DNA from 3 places in the Streptomyces sp. NPDC023157 genome. Region 2 is predicted to be linked to each of the others. Evidence: riboswitches for the same ligand, from Rfam matches in the RefSeq annotation. Region 2 holds a riboswitch; each other region holds the start of a gene.
What was found. A riboswitch is a leader RNA that binds a small molecule or an ion and turns the genes downstream of it on or off. The one in region 2 is predicted to bind cobalamin.
Positions count from the first base shown of each region.

Region 1: another riboswitch for cobalamin. It lies ahead of ACZ3ZE_RS06730 (ABC transporter substrate-binding protein); the one in region 2 lies ahead of cobN (cobaltochelatase subunit CobN).
Region 3: another riboswitch for cobalamin. It lies ahead of ACZ3ZE_RS05310 (ABC transporter substrate-binding protein); the one in region 2 lies ahead of cobN (cobaltochelatase subunit CobN).

Region 1 is NZ_JBVHIL010000002.1:203,452-206,715, forward strand. Features, by position in the region: gene metE (5-methyltetrahydropteroyltriglutamate--homocysteine S-methyltransferase) at 1-1,046, shown strand, start outside; cobalamin riboswitch at 1,082-1,282, shown strand; gene ACZ3ZE_RS06730 (ABC transporter substrate-binding protein) at 1,351-2,391, shown strand; gene ACZ3ZE_RS06735 (FecCD family ABC transporter permease) at 2,511-3,264, shown strand, end outside.
Region 2 is NZ_JBVHIL010000005.1:309,390-312,653, forward strand. Features, by position in the region: gene cobN (cobaltochelatase subunit CobN) at 1-1,332, opposite strand, end outside; cobalamin riboswitch at 1,371-1,513, opposite strand; gene ACZ3ZE_RS20065 (cobalamin biosynthesis protein CobG) at 1,654-2,898, shown strand; gene ACZ3ZE_RS20070 (precorrin-8X methylmutase) at 2,895-3,264, shown strand, end outside.
Region 3 is NZ_JBVHIL010000001.1:1,164,090-1,167,353, reverse strand. Features, by position in the region: gene ACZ3ZE_RS05320 (GlxA family transcriptional regulator) at 1-897, opposite strand, end outside; gene ACZ3ZE_RS05315 (HD domain-containing protein) at 970-1,608, shown strand; cobalamin riboswitch at 1,596-1,744, shown strand; gene ACZ3ZE_RS05310 (ABC transporter substrate-binding protein) at 1,783-2,760, shown strand; gene ACZ3ZE_RS05305 (FecCD family ABC transporter permease) at 2,757-3,264, shown strand, end outside.

The sequences.
Region 1 (3,264 bases), on a different contig from region 2:
CCGCGGCCCAGCGGGCCCACCTCGGGCTTCCGCTGCTCCCGACGACCACCATCGGGTCCTTCCCGCAGACGGCCGAACTGCGGGCCGCACGCGCGGACCTGCGAAGCGGCCGGATCGACACCGTCGCCTATGAGGAGCGCATCAAGACGGAGATCCAGGAGGTCGTCTCCTTCCAGGAGAAGACCGGACTCGACGTCCTGGTGCACGGCGAGCCCGAACGCAACGACATGGTGCAGTACTTCGCCGAGCAGCTCGCCGGCTACCTCGCCACCCGGCACGGCTGGGTCCAGTCGTACGGCACCCGCTACGTCCGCCCGCCGATCCTCGCCGGCGACATCTCCCGCCCCGCGCCGATGACCGTGCGCTGGACCGCGTACGCGCAGTCCCTCACCGCCAAGCCGGTCAAGGGCATGCTCACCGGCCCGGTCACCATGCTCGCCTGGTCCTTCGTCCGCGACGACCAGCCGCTCGCCGACACCGCCCGGCAGGTGGCTCTCGCGCTGCGCGACGAGGTGCACGACCTGGAGGCCGCCGGGACCTCCGTCATCCAGGTCGACGAGCCCGCGCTGCGCGAGACCCTGCCGCTGCGGGCCGCCGACCACCCCGAGTACCTGGCCTGGGCCACCGAAGCCTTCCGGCTCAGCACCGGCGGCGTGCGGCCGGACACCCAGATCCACACCCACATGTGCTACGCCGAGTTCGGCGACGTCGTCCAGGCCATCGACGACCTCGACGCCGATGTCATCAGCCTGGAGGCGGCCCGGTCCCACATGCAGGTCGCCCGCGAACTCGCCGCCCACGGCTACCCGCGCGAGGCCGGACCCGGCGTCTGGGACATCCACTCCCCGCGCGTCCCGTCCGCCCAGGAGGCCGCCGCCCTGCTCCGCACGGGACTCGACGCGATCCCCGCCGAGCGGCTCTGGGTCAACCCCGACTGCGGCCTGAAGACGCGCGGCTGGCCCGAGACCCGCGCCTCCCTGGAGAACCTCGTGGCGGCGGCCCGTACGGTCCGCGACGAGGTGTCCCTTACCGGGTTCTCCTCCTGACGGACGACCCGTCAGGAGGAAAAAGGTGCCTGTGGTAACTTGCCCGGGCCAGTCGTACCTCTGTACGTATCGCCACGGTATGTGCACGGGTCAGGGAATCCGGTGGGAATCCGGAGCTGACGCGCAGCGGTGAGGGTGACGGGCGGAGCATCGGCCACTGGGTCCCGAGGGGTCCGGGAAGGCGCTCCGTCCGGACGACCCCGAGTCCGAAGACCTGCTGGCGGCCCTGGCGTCGCGCGCCGTCGCCCGGGGAGCACCGTACGACAGGCTCCGCGCATGAGCCGTGACGCAGAGGACTCCTTCCGTGCCCTTCGCACACTCCGTCCGTTCCGCCGTGCTGTTCGTGGCCGGTGCCGTTCTCGTCGCCGGGTGCGGCACCGGCACCGGCACCGAGGCGGGTTCGCCCGAGGCCAAGGGGGCGGGCTATCCGGTGCGGCTCGACAACTGCGGGCAGCGGGTCGAGGTCGACCGCGCGCCCCGCCGTGCCGTCGCCCTCGACCAGGGATCGGCGGAGATCCTGCTCTCCCTCGGCCTGGGCGACCGCATGGTGGGCACCGCCACCTGGACCGACCCGGTCCTCAAGGGACTGGAGAAGGCGAACGCCGGCGTTCCCCGGCTAGCCGACCGCTACCCGTCCTTCGAGAAGGTCCTCGACACCGAGCCCGACTTCGTCAGCGCCTCCTTCCTCTACACCCTGGGCAAGGGCGGGGTGGCCCCCCGGGAGCAGTTCGCGAAGCTCGGCGTCCCCACCTACCTCTCCCCCACCGACTGCGTCGGCAAGGACAACAGCGGTGACGGCGACGGCGTGCGGACGAGGCCGCTGACCATGGACACCGTGTACGGGGAGATCCGCGACCTCGCCCGGGTGTTCGGCGTGCCGGAGCGCGGCGAGAAGCTGGTCGGACAGCTCCGCGCCCGGGTCGGGAAGGCCACGGCCGGAGCCGACTTCGGCGACGCGTCGGTCCTCTACTGGTTCTCCGACTCCCAGGGCCCGTACATGGCCGGGTGCTGCGGCGCACCGGGCATCGTCAGCGGGGCGCTCGGGGTGAGGAACGTCTTCGACGACACGAAGGAGGAGTGGCCGCAGATCAACTGGGAGACCGTCGCCGACCGCGATCCCGACGTGCTGGTGATCGCCGATCTGACCCGCAAGGCGCAGTCGGCCGAGAGCGCCGCGAAGAAGATCGAGTTCCTGGAGAGCCACCCCGTCACCCGGAACATGACGGCGGTGAGGCACAAGCGGTACGTGATCCTCAGCGGACAGGCCATGAACCCCACGATCCGCACCGTCGAGGGCATCGAGAAGGTGGCCGCCGCGCTGAAGACGTACGGACTCGCGAAGTGACCCGGCCGGGAGCGGAGACGGTGACCGCGTCGAGCCGGAGCACCGCCGGCCGCCCGGCGGCGGTGACCCCGTCCGTACGGACCGCCGTCCGTTCCTCCCGGGCACTCGCACCGGTCGCCGTGGTGGGCGGGATCGTCCTCCTGTGCGCGTCGGTCGCGCTGGCCCTGACGATCGGTCCGGCCGACATCCGCGTCGCGGACTCCTGGTCGGTGGTCGCCTCCCGCCTCGGCGGCGGCCCGTCCGGTCTGAGCGCGATACGCGACGGCATCGTCTGGGACCTGCGACTGCCCCGGACGCTGCTCGCGGCCGTGTGCGGAGCCGGTCTCGCGGTGTGCGGGGCGGTGATGCAGTCCCTGCTGCGCAATCCGCTCGCCGACCCGTTCGTCCTCGGTGTCTCCTCCGGCGCGTCGACGGGGGCGGTCGCGGTCGTGGTCCTCGGGGCGGGCGGGGGCCTGCTGTCCGTCACCGGGGGCGCGTTCCTCGGCGCGCTCTGCTCCTTCGCCCTGGTCCTGGTCCTCAGCCACCTGCTGGGCGGGTCGACCGACCGCGTCGTGCTGGCGGGGGTGGCGGCGATGCAGCTCTTCTCGGCGCTCACCTCGTTCGTGGTGATGACCGCCGCCGACGCCGAGACGACCCGGGGCATCCTCTTCTGGCTGCTCGGCTCGCTCGGCGGCGCGGGCTGGACCGACGTCGGGGTGTGCGCCGCCGTCCTGGCCGTCGGGCTGACGGTCTGCCTCGGGCACGCCCGTACCCTGGACGCGTTCGCGTTCGGTGAGGACGCGGCGGCGGCGCTCGGCGTCTCCGTGGGCCGGACCCGCCTGGTCCTCCTCTCGGTCACGGCCCTGCTGACCGCGGTCCTGGTCTCCTCCGCGG
Region 2 (3,264 bases):
CTCCTCGACCTGGGCGCGCAGCTCCGCCGGGAGTTCGGCGTACCAGCGCTTGTAGTCGGCGGCCGGGATACGGACCGGGTTGCGGGCCAGCTGCTCCTCGGTGAGCCAGTCCTGGTCGTGGCCGCCGGCCTCGATCAGGGCGTAGATCAGCTCGTCGCCGTCGCCGGAGACCAGGCCGGGGATGTCCGCCTCGGGACCGAAGTCGTAGCCCTCGGCGATGAGCCGGCGCAGCAGCGCCACGGCGGAGGCCGGGGTGTCGAGGCCGACGGCGTTGCCGATGCGGGAGTGCTTCGTCGGGTACGCGGAGAGGACGAGAGCCAGCTTCTTCTCGCCGTTCGCGATGTGCCGCAGACGGGCGTGCCGGACGGCGATGCCGGCGACGCGGGCGGAACGCTCGGCGTCCGCCACGTACGCGGGCAGGCCGTCCTCGTCGATCTCCTTGAAGGAGAACGGGACGGTGATGAGCCGGCCGTCGAACTCCGGGACGGCGACCTGGCTGGCCGCGTCCAGCGGCGACAGGCCCTCGTCGTTCTCCTCCCACGCGGCGCGCGAGCCCGTCAGGCACAGCGCCTGCAGGATCGGCACGTCCAGGGCGGCGAGCGCGCCCGCGTCCCAGGCCTCCTCGTCGCCGCCGGCCTGCGCCTCGGCCGGCTTGGTGCCGCCCGCCGCGAGGACCGTCGTGACGATCGCGTCGGCACCGCGCAGCTCGTCGAGGAGCTCCGGCTCCGGGGCCCGCAGGGAGGCCACGTACAGGGCCTTCGCCCGGGCGCCCTTCTGCTCGATCGCGTCGCAGAGGGTGCCGACGAAGGCGGTGTTGCCGCTCATGTGGTGGGCGCGGTAGTAGAGCACGGCGACGGTGGGGGCGCCCTCGGGCGTCTCCCCCGGGGTCCGCTCCAGCGGGCCCCAGGTCGGCGCGGGGGCCGGCGGCTCGAAGCCGTGGCCGGTGAGCAGCACCGTGTCGGAGAGGAAGCGGGCCAGCTGGCCGAGGTTGGCCGGGCCGCCGTGCGCCAGGTACGCGTGCGCCTCGGTGGCCACGCCGACCGGGACGGTCGACGCCTCCATCAGCTGCGCGTCGGGAGCCTGTTCGCCGCTGAGCACCACCACGGGCTTCCCGGCGGCCAGGACCGTGTCCAGGCCGTCCTCCCAGGACCGCAGGCCGCCGAGGAGGCGGACGACGACGAGCTCGACGCCGTCGAGGAGAGCGGGGAGGTCGGCCAGCGGCAGCCGGGACGGGTTGGCGTACCGGTACGCCACCTGCCCATCGGCGACGGCGGCGTCCGCCGCGCGGGCGCTGAGCAGGTCGGTGTCGGAGTGCGACAGCAGCAGGAGCATGGCGAGCTCAGGCCCTTTCCTCGGGGTTGTCCGCGCCCCGGGTGGTCGTATGGACGGCGGGAGTTCCTGACTCACCGCCCCGGAACTCCGGACCGGCTCACAGTGGCGGGACCGCGCCGGATTCTCACCGGGCTTCCTCCCCGGGGTCCTGGGACCCCATGCCGTCTGCATCCTAGATCGTGAGCGGGCGCGGCGGGGGGAGAGCGGGGGGTCGGGCGGATCACACCGGGTGGGCGGGGGCCGTACGCGGCTGCCGCCGCCCCGCCCGTGGCCGGTTCGTGCCAGGTGGGAGCGGATCGTGCCGTGGGTATGCTCGCCGCCATGTCGGCCACCCCACGCACCTCGCCCGAACCGGGCGAACCTCTCATACGGGACCGCGGCGACGCCTGTCCGGGTGCGCTGCGACTGCACGCGGCGGACGACGGGCGGCTCGCCCGACTGCGCCTGCCCGGCGGGCGCCTGACGGAGGCTCAGGTTCTCGCTCTGGCCGACGCGGCCGAGTCCCTCGGGGACGGCAGCGTCAGCATCACCTCACGCGGCAACGCGGAGCTGCGCGGGCTCGGCGAGAGCTGCGGCACCGAGCTGGCCGCGCTCCTCGACCGGGCCGGGCTGCTGCCCTCGCCCAGCCACGAACGGATCCGCAACATCGTCGCCTCACCGGCCGCGGGACTGGACGGACTCGGCGGCCCCGACCCGCAGTTGTGGGCGCGGGAGCTGGACGCGCTGCTGTGCGCGGAGGCGTGGACGGCGGCGCTCTCGGGACGGTTCCTGTTCGTCCTGGACGACGGGCGGGGCGACGTCGCGGGGCTCGGCGGGGATGTGACCTTGCTCGCAGAACAGCCCCCCGCGGGCGGGGAGGCCCGCGCCCGGCTCCGCCTCGGCGACCACACCTTCCGGATCGCCGCCGCCGACGCCCCGCGCGCCGCGCTCGCCGCCGCCGACGCCTTCCTGCGGGCCGCCGAGACCGCCGGGACGGGGGCCTGGCGGGTGCGGGAACTGCCCGAGGGGTGCGTGCCGGACCTGGCGGCGGCCCTGACGCGTGCCGGGCTCGTCGCGGAGCCCGTCCCCCACGCCGTACCCCCGCTGCCCCAAGGGGAGCCGCCCGCCCCGGGGCCGCTGGGCGCGGACGCCCTGTACGTCCTCGCGCCGCTCGGCCGGCTGACCGCCGTCCAGCTGCGGGCGCTGCTGCCGGCGCGCGAGGTGCGGTTCACGCCCTGGCGCGGTGCGGTGGTCGCCGCGCCGCCCGGCCGGCTCGCCGAGCTGGCCTCGTACGGCCTGATCACCCGGCCCGACACCGCCGGCACCGGCGTCGGCGCCTGCACCGGGCGGCCCGGCTGCGCCAAGTCCCTCGCCGACGTGCGGGCGGACGCGGCCCTCGCGCCGCACGGGCGGCTGCCCGTCCACTTCTCGGGGTGCGCACGCCGCTGCGGGCACCCGCACGGCGCCTGGGTCGACGTCCTCGCCACCGAGGACGGCGCCTACCTGGTCGACGGCGTCCCCACCCCCCGTACCTCCCTGTCCGAAGCGGTCGCGGCGGCCCGCGGCCCGGCGACCCCCACGAGATGAGCGAGAGCACCAGGATGTTCGAGTACGAGAAGGACGGCGCGGAGATCTACCGCCGCTCCTTTGCCACGATCCGCGCCGAGTCGGACCTCGCGGGCCTGCCCGCCGACGTCGCCACGGTCGCGGTGCGGATGATCCACGCCTGCGGCATGACCGACCTCGTGCGGGACATCGCCCACTCCCCCGGCGTCGTCGCCTCGGCGCGCGCCGCCCTGCGCGCGGGCGCGCCCATCCTGTGCGACGCCCGGATGGTCGCCAGCGGCGTCACCCGCAAGCGGCTGCCCGCCGACAACGACGTGGTCTGCACGCTCTCCGACCCGTCGGTGCCCGCGCTCGCCGCCGAACTGGGCACCACCCGGTCGGCCGCCG
Region 3 (3,264 bases), on a different contig from region 2:
CCGCAGGCTCTCGTCGCTGCCGAGACCGCTGCGCGCCGCCGCGCCCGTCACACTCGCCCCGCCCTCCAGGAGCAGCCGGGCCGCCTCCACCCGCACCCGCTCCACGAACGCCGCCGGGGTCGCCCCCGTCTGCTCCCGGAACAGGCGCGCCAGATGCCGGACGCTCACCCCGGCCCGCCGCGCGAGCACCGGCGCGCTGTGGTCCGCCGCCGGATCCGCCGCCACCGCGTCGAGCAGCGGCCGCACCACCGGATGGCCCGTCGGGGGAGTGCGCGAGGCCGCGGAGAACTGCGACTGGCCGCCCGGCCGCTGGAGGAACACCACCAGGTCCCGCGCCACCGCACGGGCCGCAGCCGCCCCCCGGTCCTCCTCCAGGAGGGCCAGGCACAGGTCGATCCCGGCCGTCACCCCCGCCGACGACCACACCTCCCCGTCCCGTACGTGGATCGCGTCCGCGAGCACCTCCACCGCCGGATGGCGCCGGGCCAGCTCCGCCGCGTGCTCCCAGTGCGTCGTCGCCCGCCGCCCGTCCAGGAGCCCGGCCGCCGCCAGCGCGAACGCGCCCGTACAGACCGAGGCCACCCTCGCCGAGCGCGCCGCCAGCTCCGCCACCGGCGGGCCCGCCGCCACACAAAGGGTCACCTCCACCGCCCCCGGCACGATCAGCGTGCCCGCCGCCGCGACCTCCCGGGCCGAACCGTCCGCGCCGATCCGCAGCCCGCACGAGGTGCGCACGTCCCGCCCCTCGGGCGTACAGACCCGGACCCGGTAGGGCGCGCCGGCCGTGGCGAACACCTCCAGCGGCGCGGACACGTCGAGGAGGCGGACCCCGTCGAAGGCGAACACCCACACGTCGTGCGGCGCCTGGGCCGCCTGCCGCGGCCGCGTACTCGTCATGTGTCCGATTCTGTGGGATGCCTGTCCTCAGGGACATGGCCGGGGCGGTGCCGCCGGAGCGAGTCTTGAGCCATGAACCCGATGGAGCTGATCCCCGACACCGCCCTCGCCACCGCCGCCACCGAACTCGTCCGCGACACCGCCGGCGAGCTGATCTACCACCACTCCCGCCGCGTCCACCTCTTCGGCGCCCTCCAGGGCCGCGCCCGCGGCCTCGCGTACGACCCCGAACTCCTCTACGTCGGCGCGATGTTCCACGACCTCGGGCTCGGCGCGAAGCACCACGCCTCCGGCCGCCGCTTCGAGGTCGACGGCGCCGAGGAGGCCGCCGCGTTCCTGCGCTCCCACGGGGTCGGCGAGGACGCCGTCCGCCGGGTGTGGACCGCCGTCGCGCTCCACACCACCCCCGGAATCCCGGAGTTCATGGAGCCCGAGGTCGCCCTGGTGACCGCCGGCGTCGAGTACGACGTCCTCGGCATCGGCTACGACGACCCCACCCTCGTCACGCCCGACGAGCGGGCCGCGATCGTCGACGCCCACCCGCGCCCCGACTTCAAGAACCGCATCCTGGCCGCCTTCGCCGAAGGCGTCGCCCCCAAGCCGGAGACCACCTTCGGCAACGTCAAGGCCGACGTCCTGCGCCACTTCGTGCCCGGGTTCGAACCCGGCGACTTCGTGGCGACCATCCGCACCTCCGCCTGGCCCGCCTGACGGCGGGTGAGAGACTGTCGGGAAACGAGGGCGGCAGGACCCAGGAAGCCGGTGCGAATCCGGCACGGTCCCGCCACTGTGACCGGCCCCCGACCAGGGCCGGAAGCCAGGAACTGACCTGCCGCCTGCCAGCACCGACCGGGGACGCGGAGATCCCCGTCTGGAGGCCTCCCCATGTCCTGGCGCCGCCCGCTGCTGCCCGCCGCCGTCCTCATACCCCTGCTCGCCGCCTGCGCGGCCCCCGCGAGCACCCCCGCCGGCGGCAAGGCCGCGCCCGGCTTCCCGTACACCGTCACCAACTGCGGGGTCACGACCACCTATCAGGCGCCGCCGCGCCGGGCGGTGACCATGAACCAGCACGTCACCGAGGTCATGCTCGCCCTCGGCCTGCAGAAGTCCCTGGCCGGCACGGCCTACCTCGACGACGCCGTCCTCCCCGCGTACAAGAAGGCCTACGACAGCGTCCCGGTCCTCGCGAAGGAGTACCCCTCCAAGGAGGCGCTGCTCGCCGCCGACCCCGACTTCGTGTACGGCGGTTACGCCTCCGCCTTCGACGCCAAGGCCGGCCGGAGCCGCGACGACCTCAAGCGCTCCGGCATCGCCTCCCGCCTCAACACCGAGTACTGCCCCTCCGGCGCCACCGGCCTCGACGACGTCTACCGCGAGGTCGCCGAGGTGGGCCGCACCTTCGGCGTCCCCGACCGGGCCGAGGCCTGGACCCGCGAGGCGAAGGCCGGGGTCACCGCCGCCGAGCGGCGCCTGAAGGGCACCGCCCCCGTCTCCGTCTTCGTCTACGACAGCGGCGACAAGACCGCGTTCACCGCCGGCGGCAAGGGCATCGGCAACGAGCTGATCACCCGCGCCGGCGGCCGCAACGTCTTCGCCGACCTCGACAAGACCTTCGGCGACGCCACCTGGGAACAGGTCGTCGCCCGCAGGCCCGAGGTGATCGTCATCTACGCCTACGGTTCCACCACCGTCGAGCAGAAGAAGCGCCGCCTCCTCGACGACCCGGCCCTGCGCGAGGTACCGGCCGTCAAGAACCGCCGCTTCGCCGTGCTGCCGCTCTCCGACGCGGTCCTCGGCGTCCGCGCGCCCGCCGCCGTCGGGAAGCTGGCCGCCCAGCTGCACCCGGCGGCCGCGACCCGATGACCCGGCTCCGTCACGCCTCCGTCGTCGCCGGGCTGCTCGTGGCGCTCGCCGCGGCCGTCGTCGCCGCGCTCGCGCTCGGCTCCGTCCGCATCCCGCCCGGCCAGGTGCTCGACGCCCTGACCGGGCGGGCCGGGCCCTCCCCGTACCGGACGATCGTGCTCGACGTGCGGCTGCCCCGGGTGCTGCTCGGGGCGGTCGTCGGCGCCGGGCTCGCCGTCGTCGGCGCCGTGCTCCAGGCGCTGGTCCGCAACCGGCTCGCCGACCCGTTCCTGCTCGGCATCTCCTCCGGGGCCTCCGCCGGCGCGGTGCTCGTCCTGGTCCTGGGCGGCGGCGCCGGCCTCGTCGGGGGTGTCACCACCACCGTCGCCCTGCCCGCCGGGGCCTTCGCGGGCGCCCTGCTCGCCCTCGTCCTCGTCTACGCCCTGGCCCGGCGCGGCGGCACCATGACCGGCGCCCGGCTGGTCCTCGCCGGGGTGGCCGTCTCGTACATCCTGTCCGCCCTCA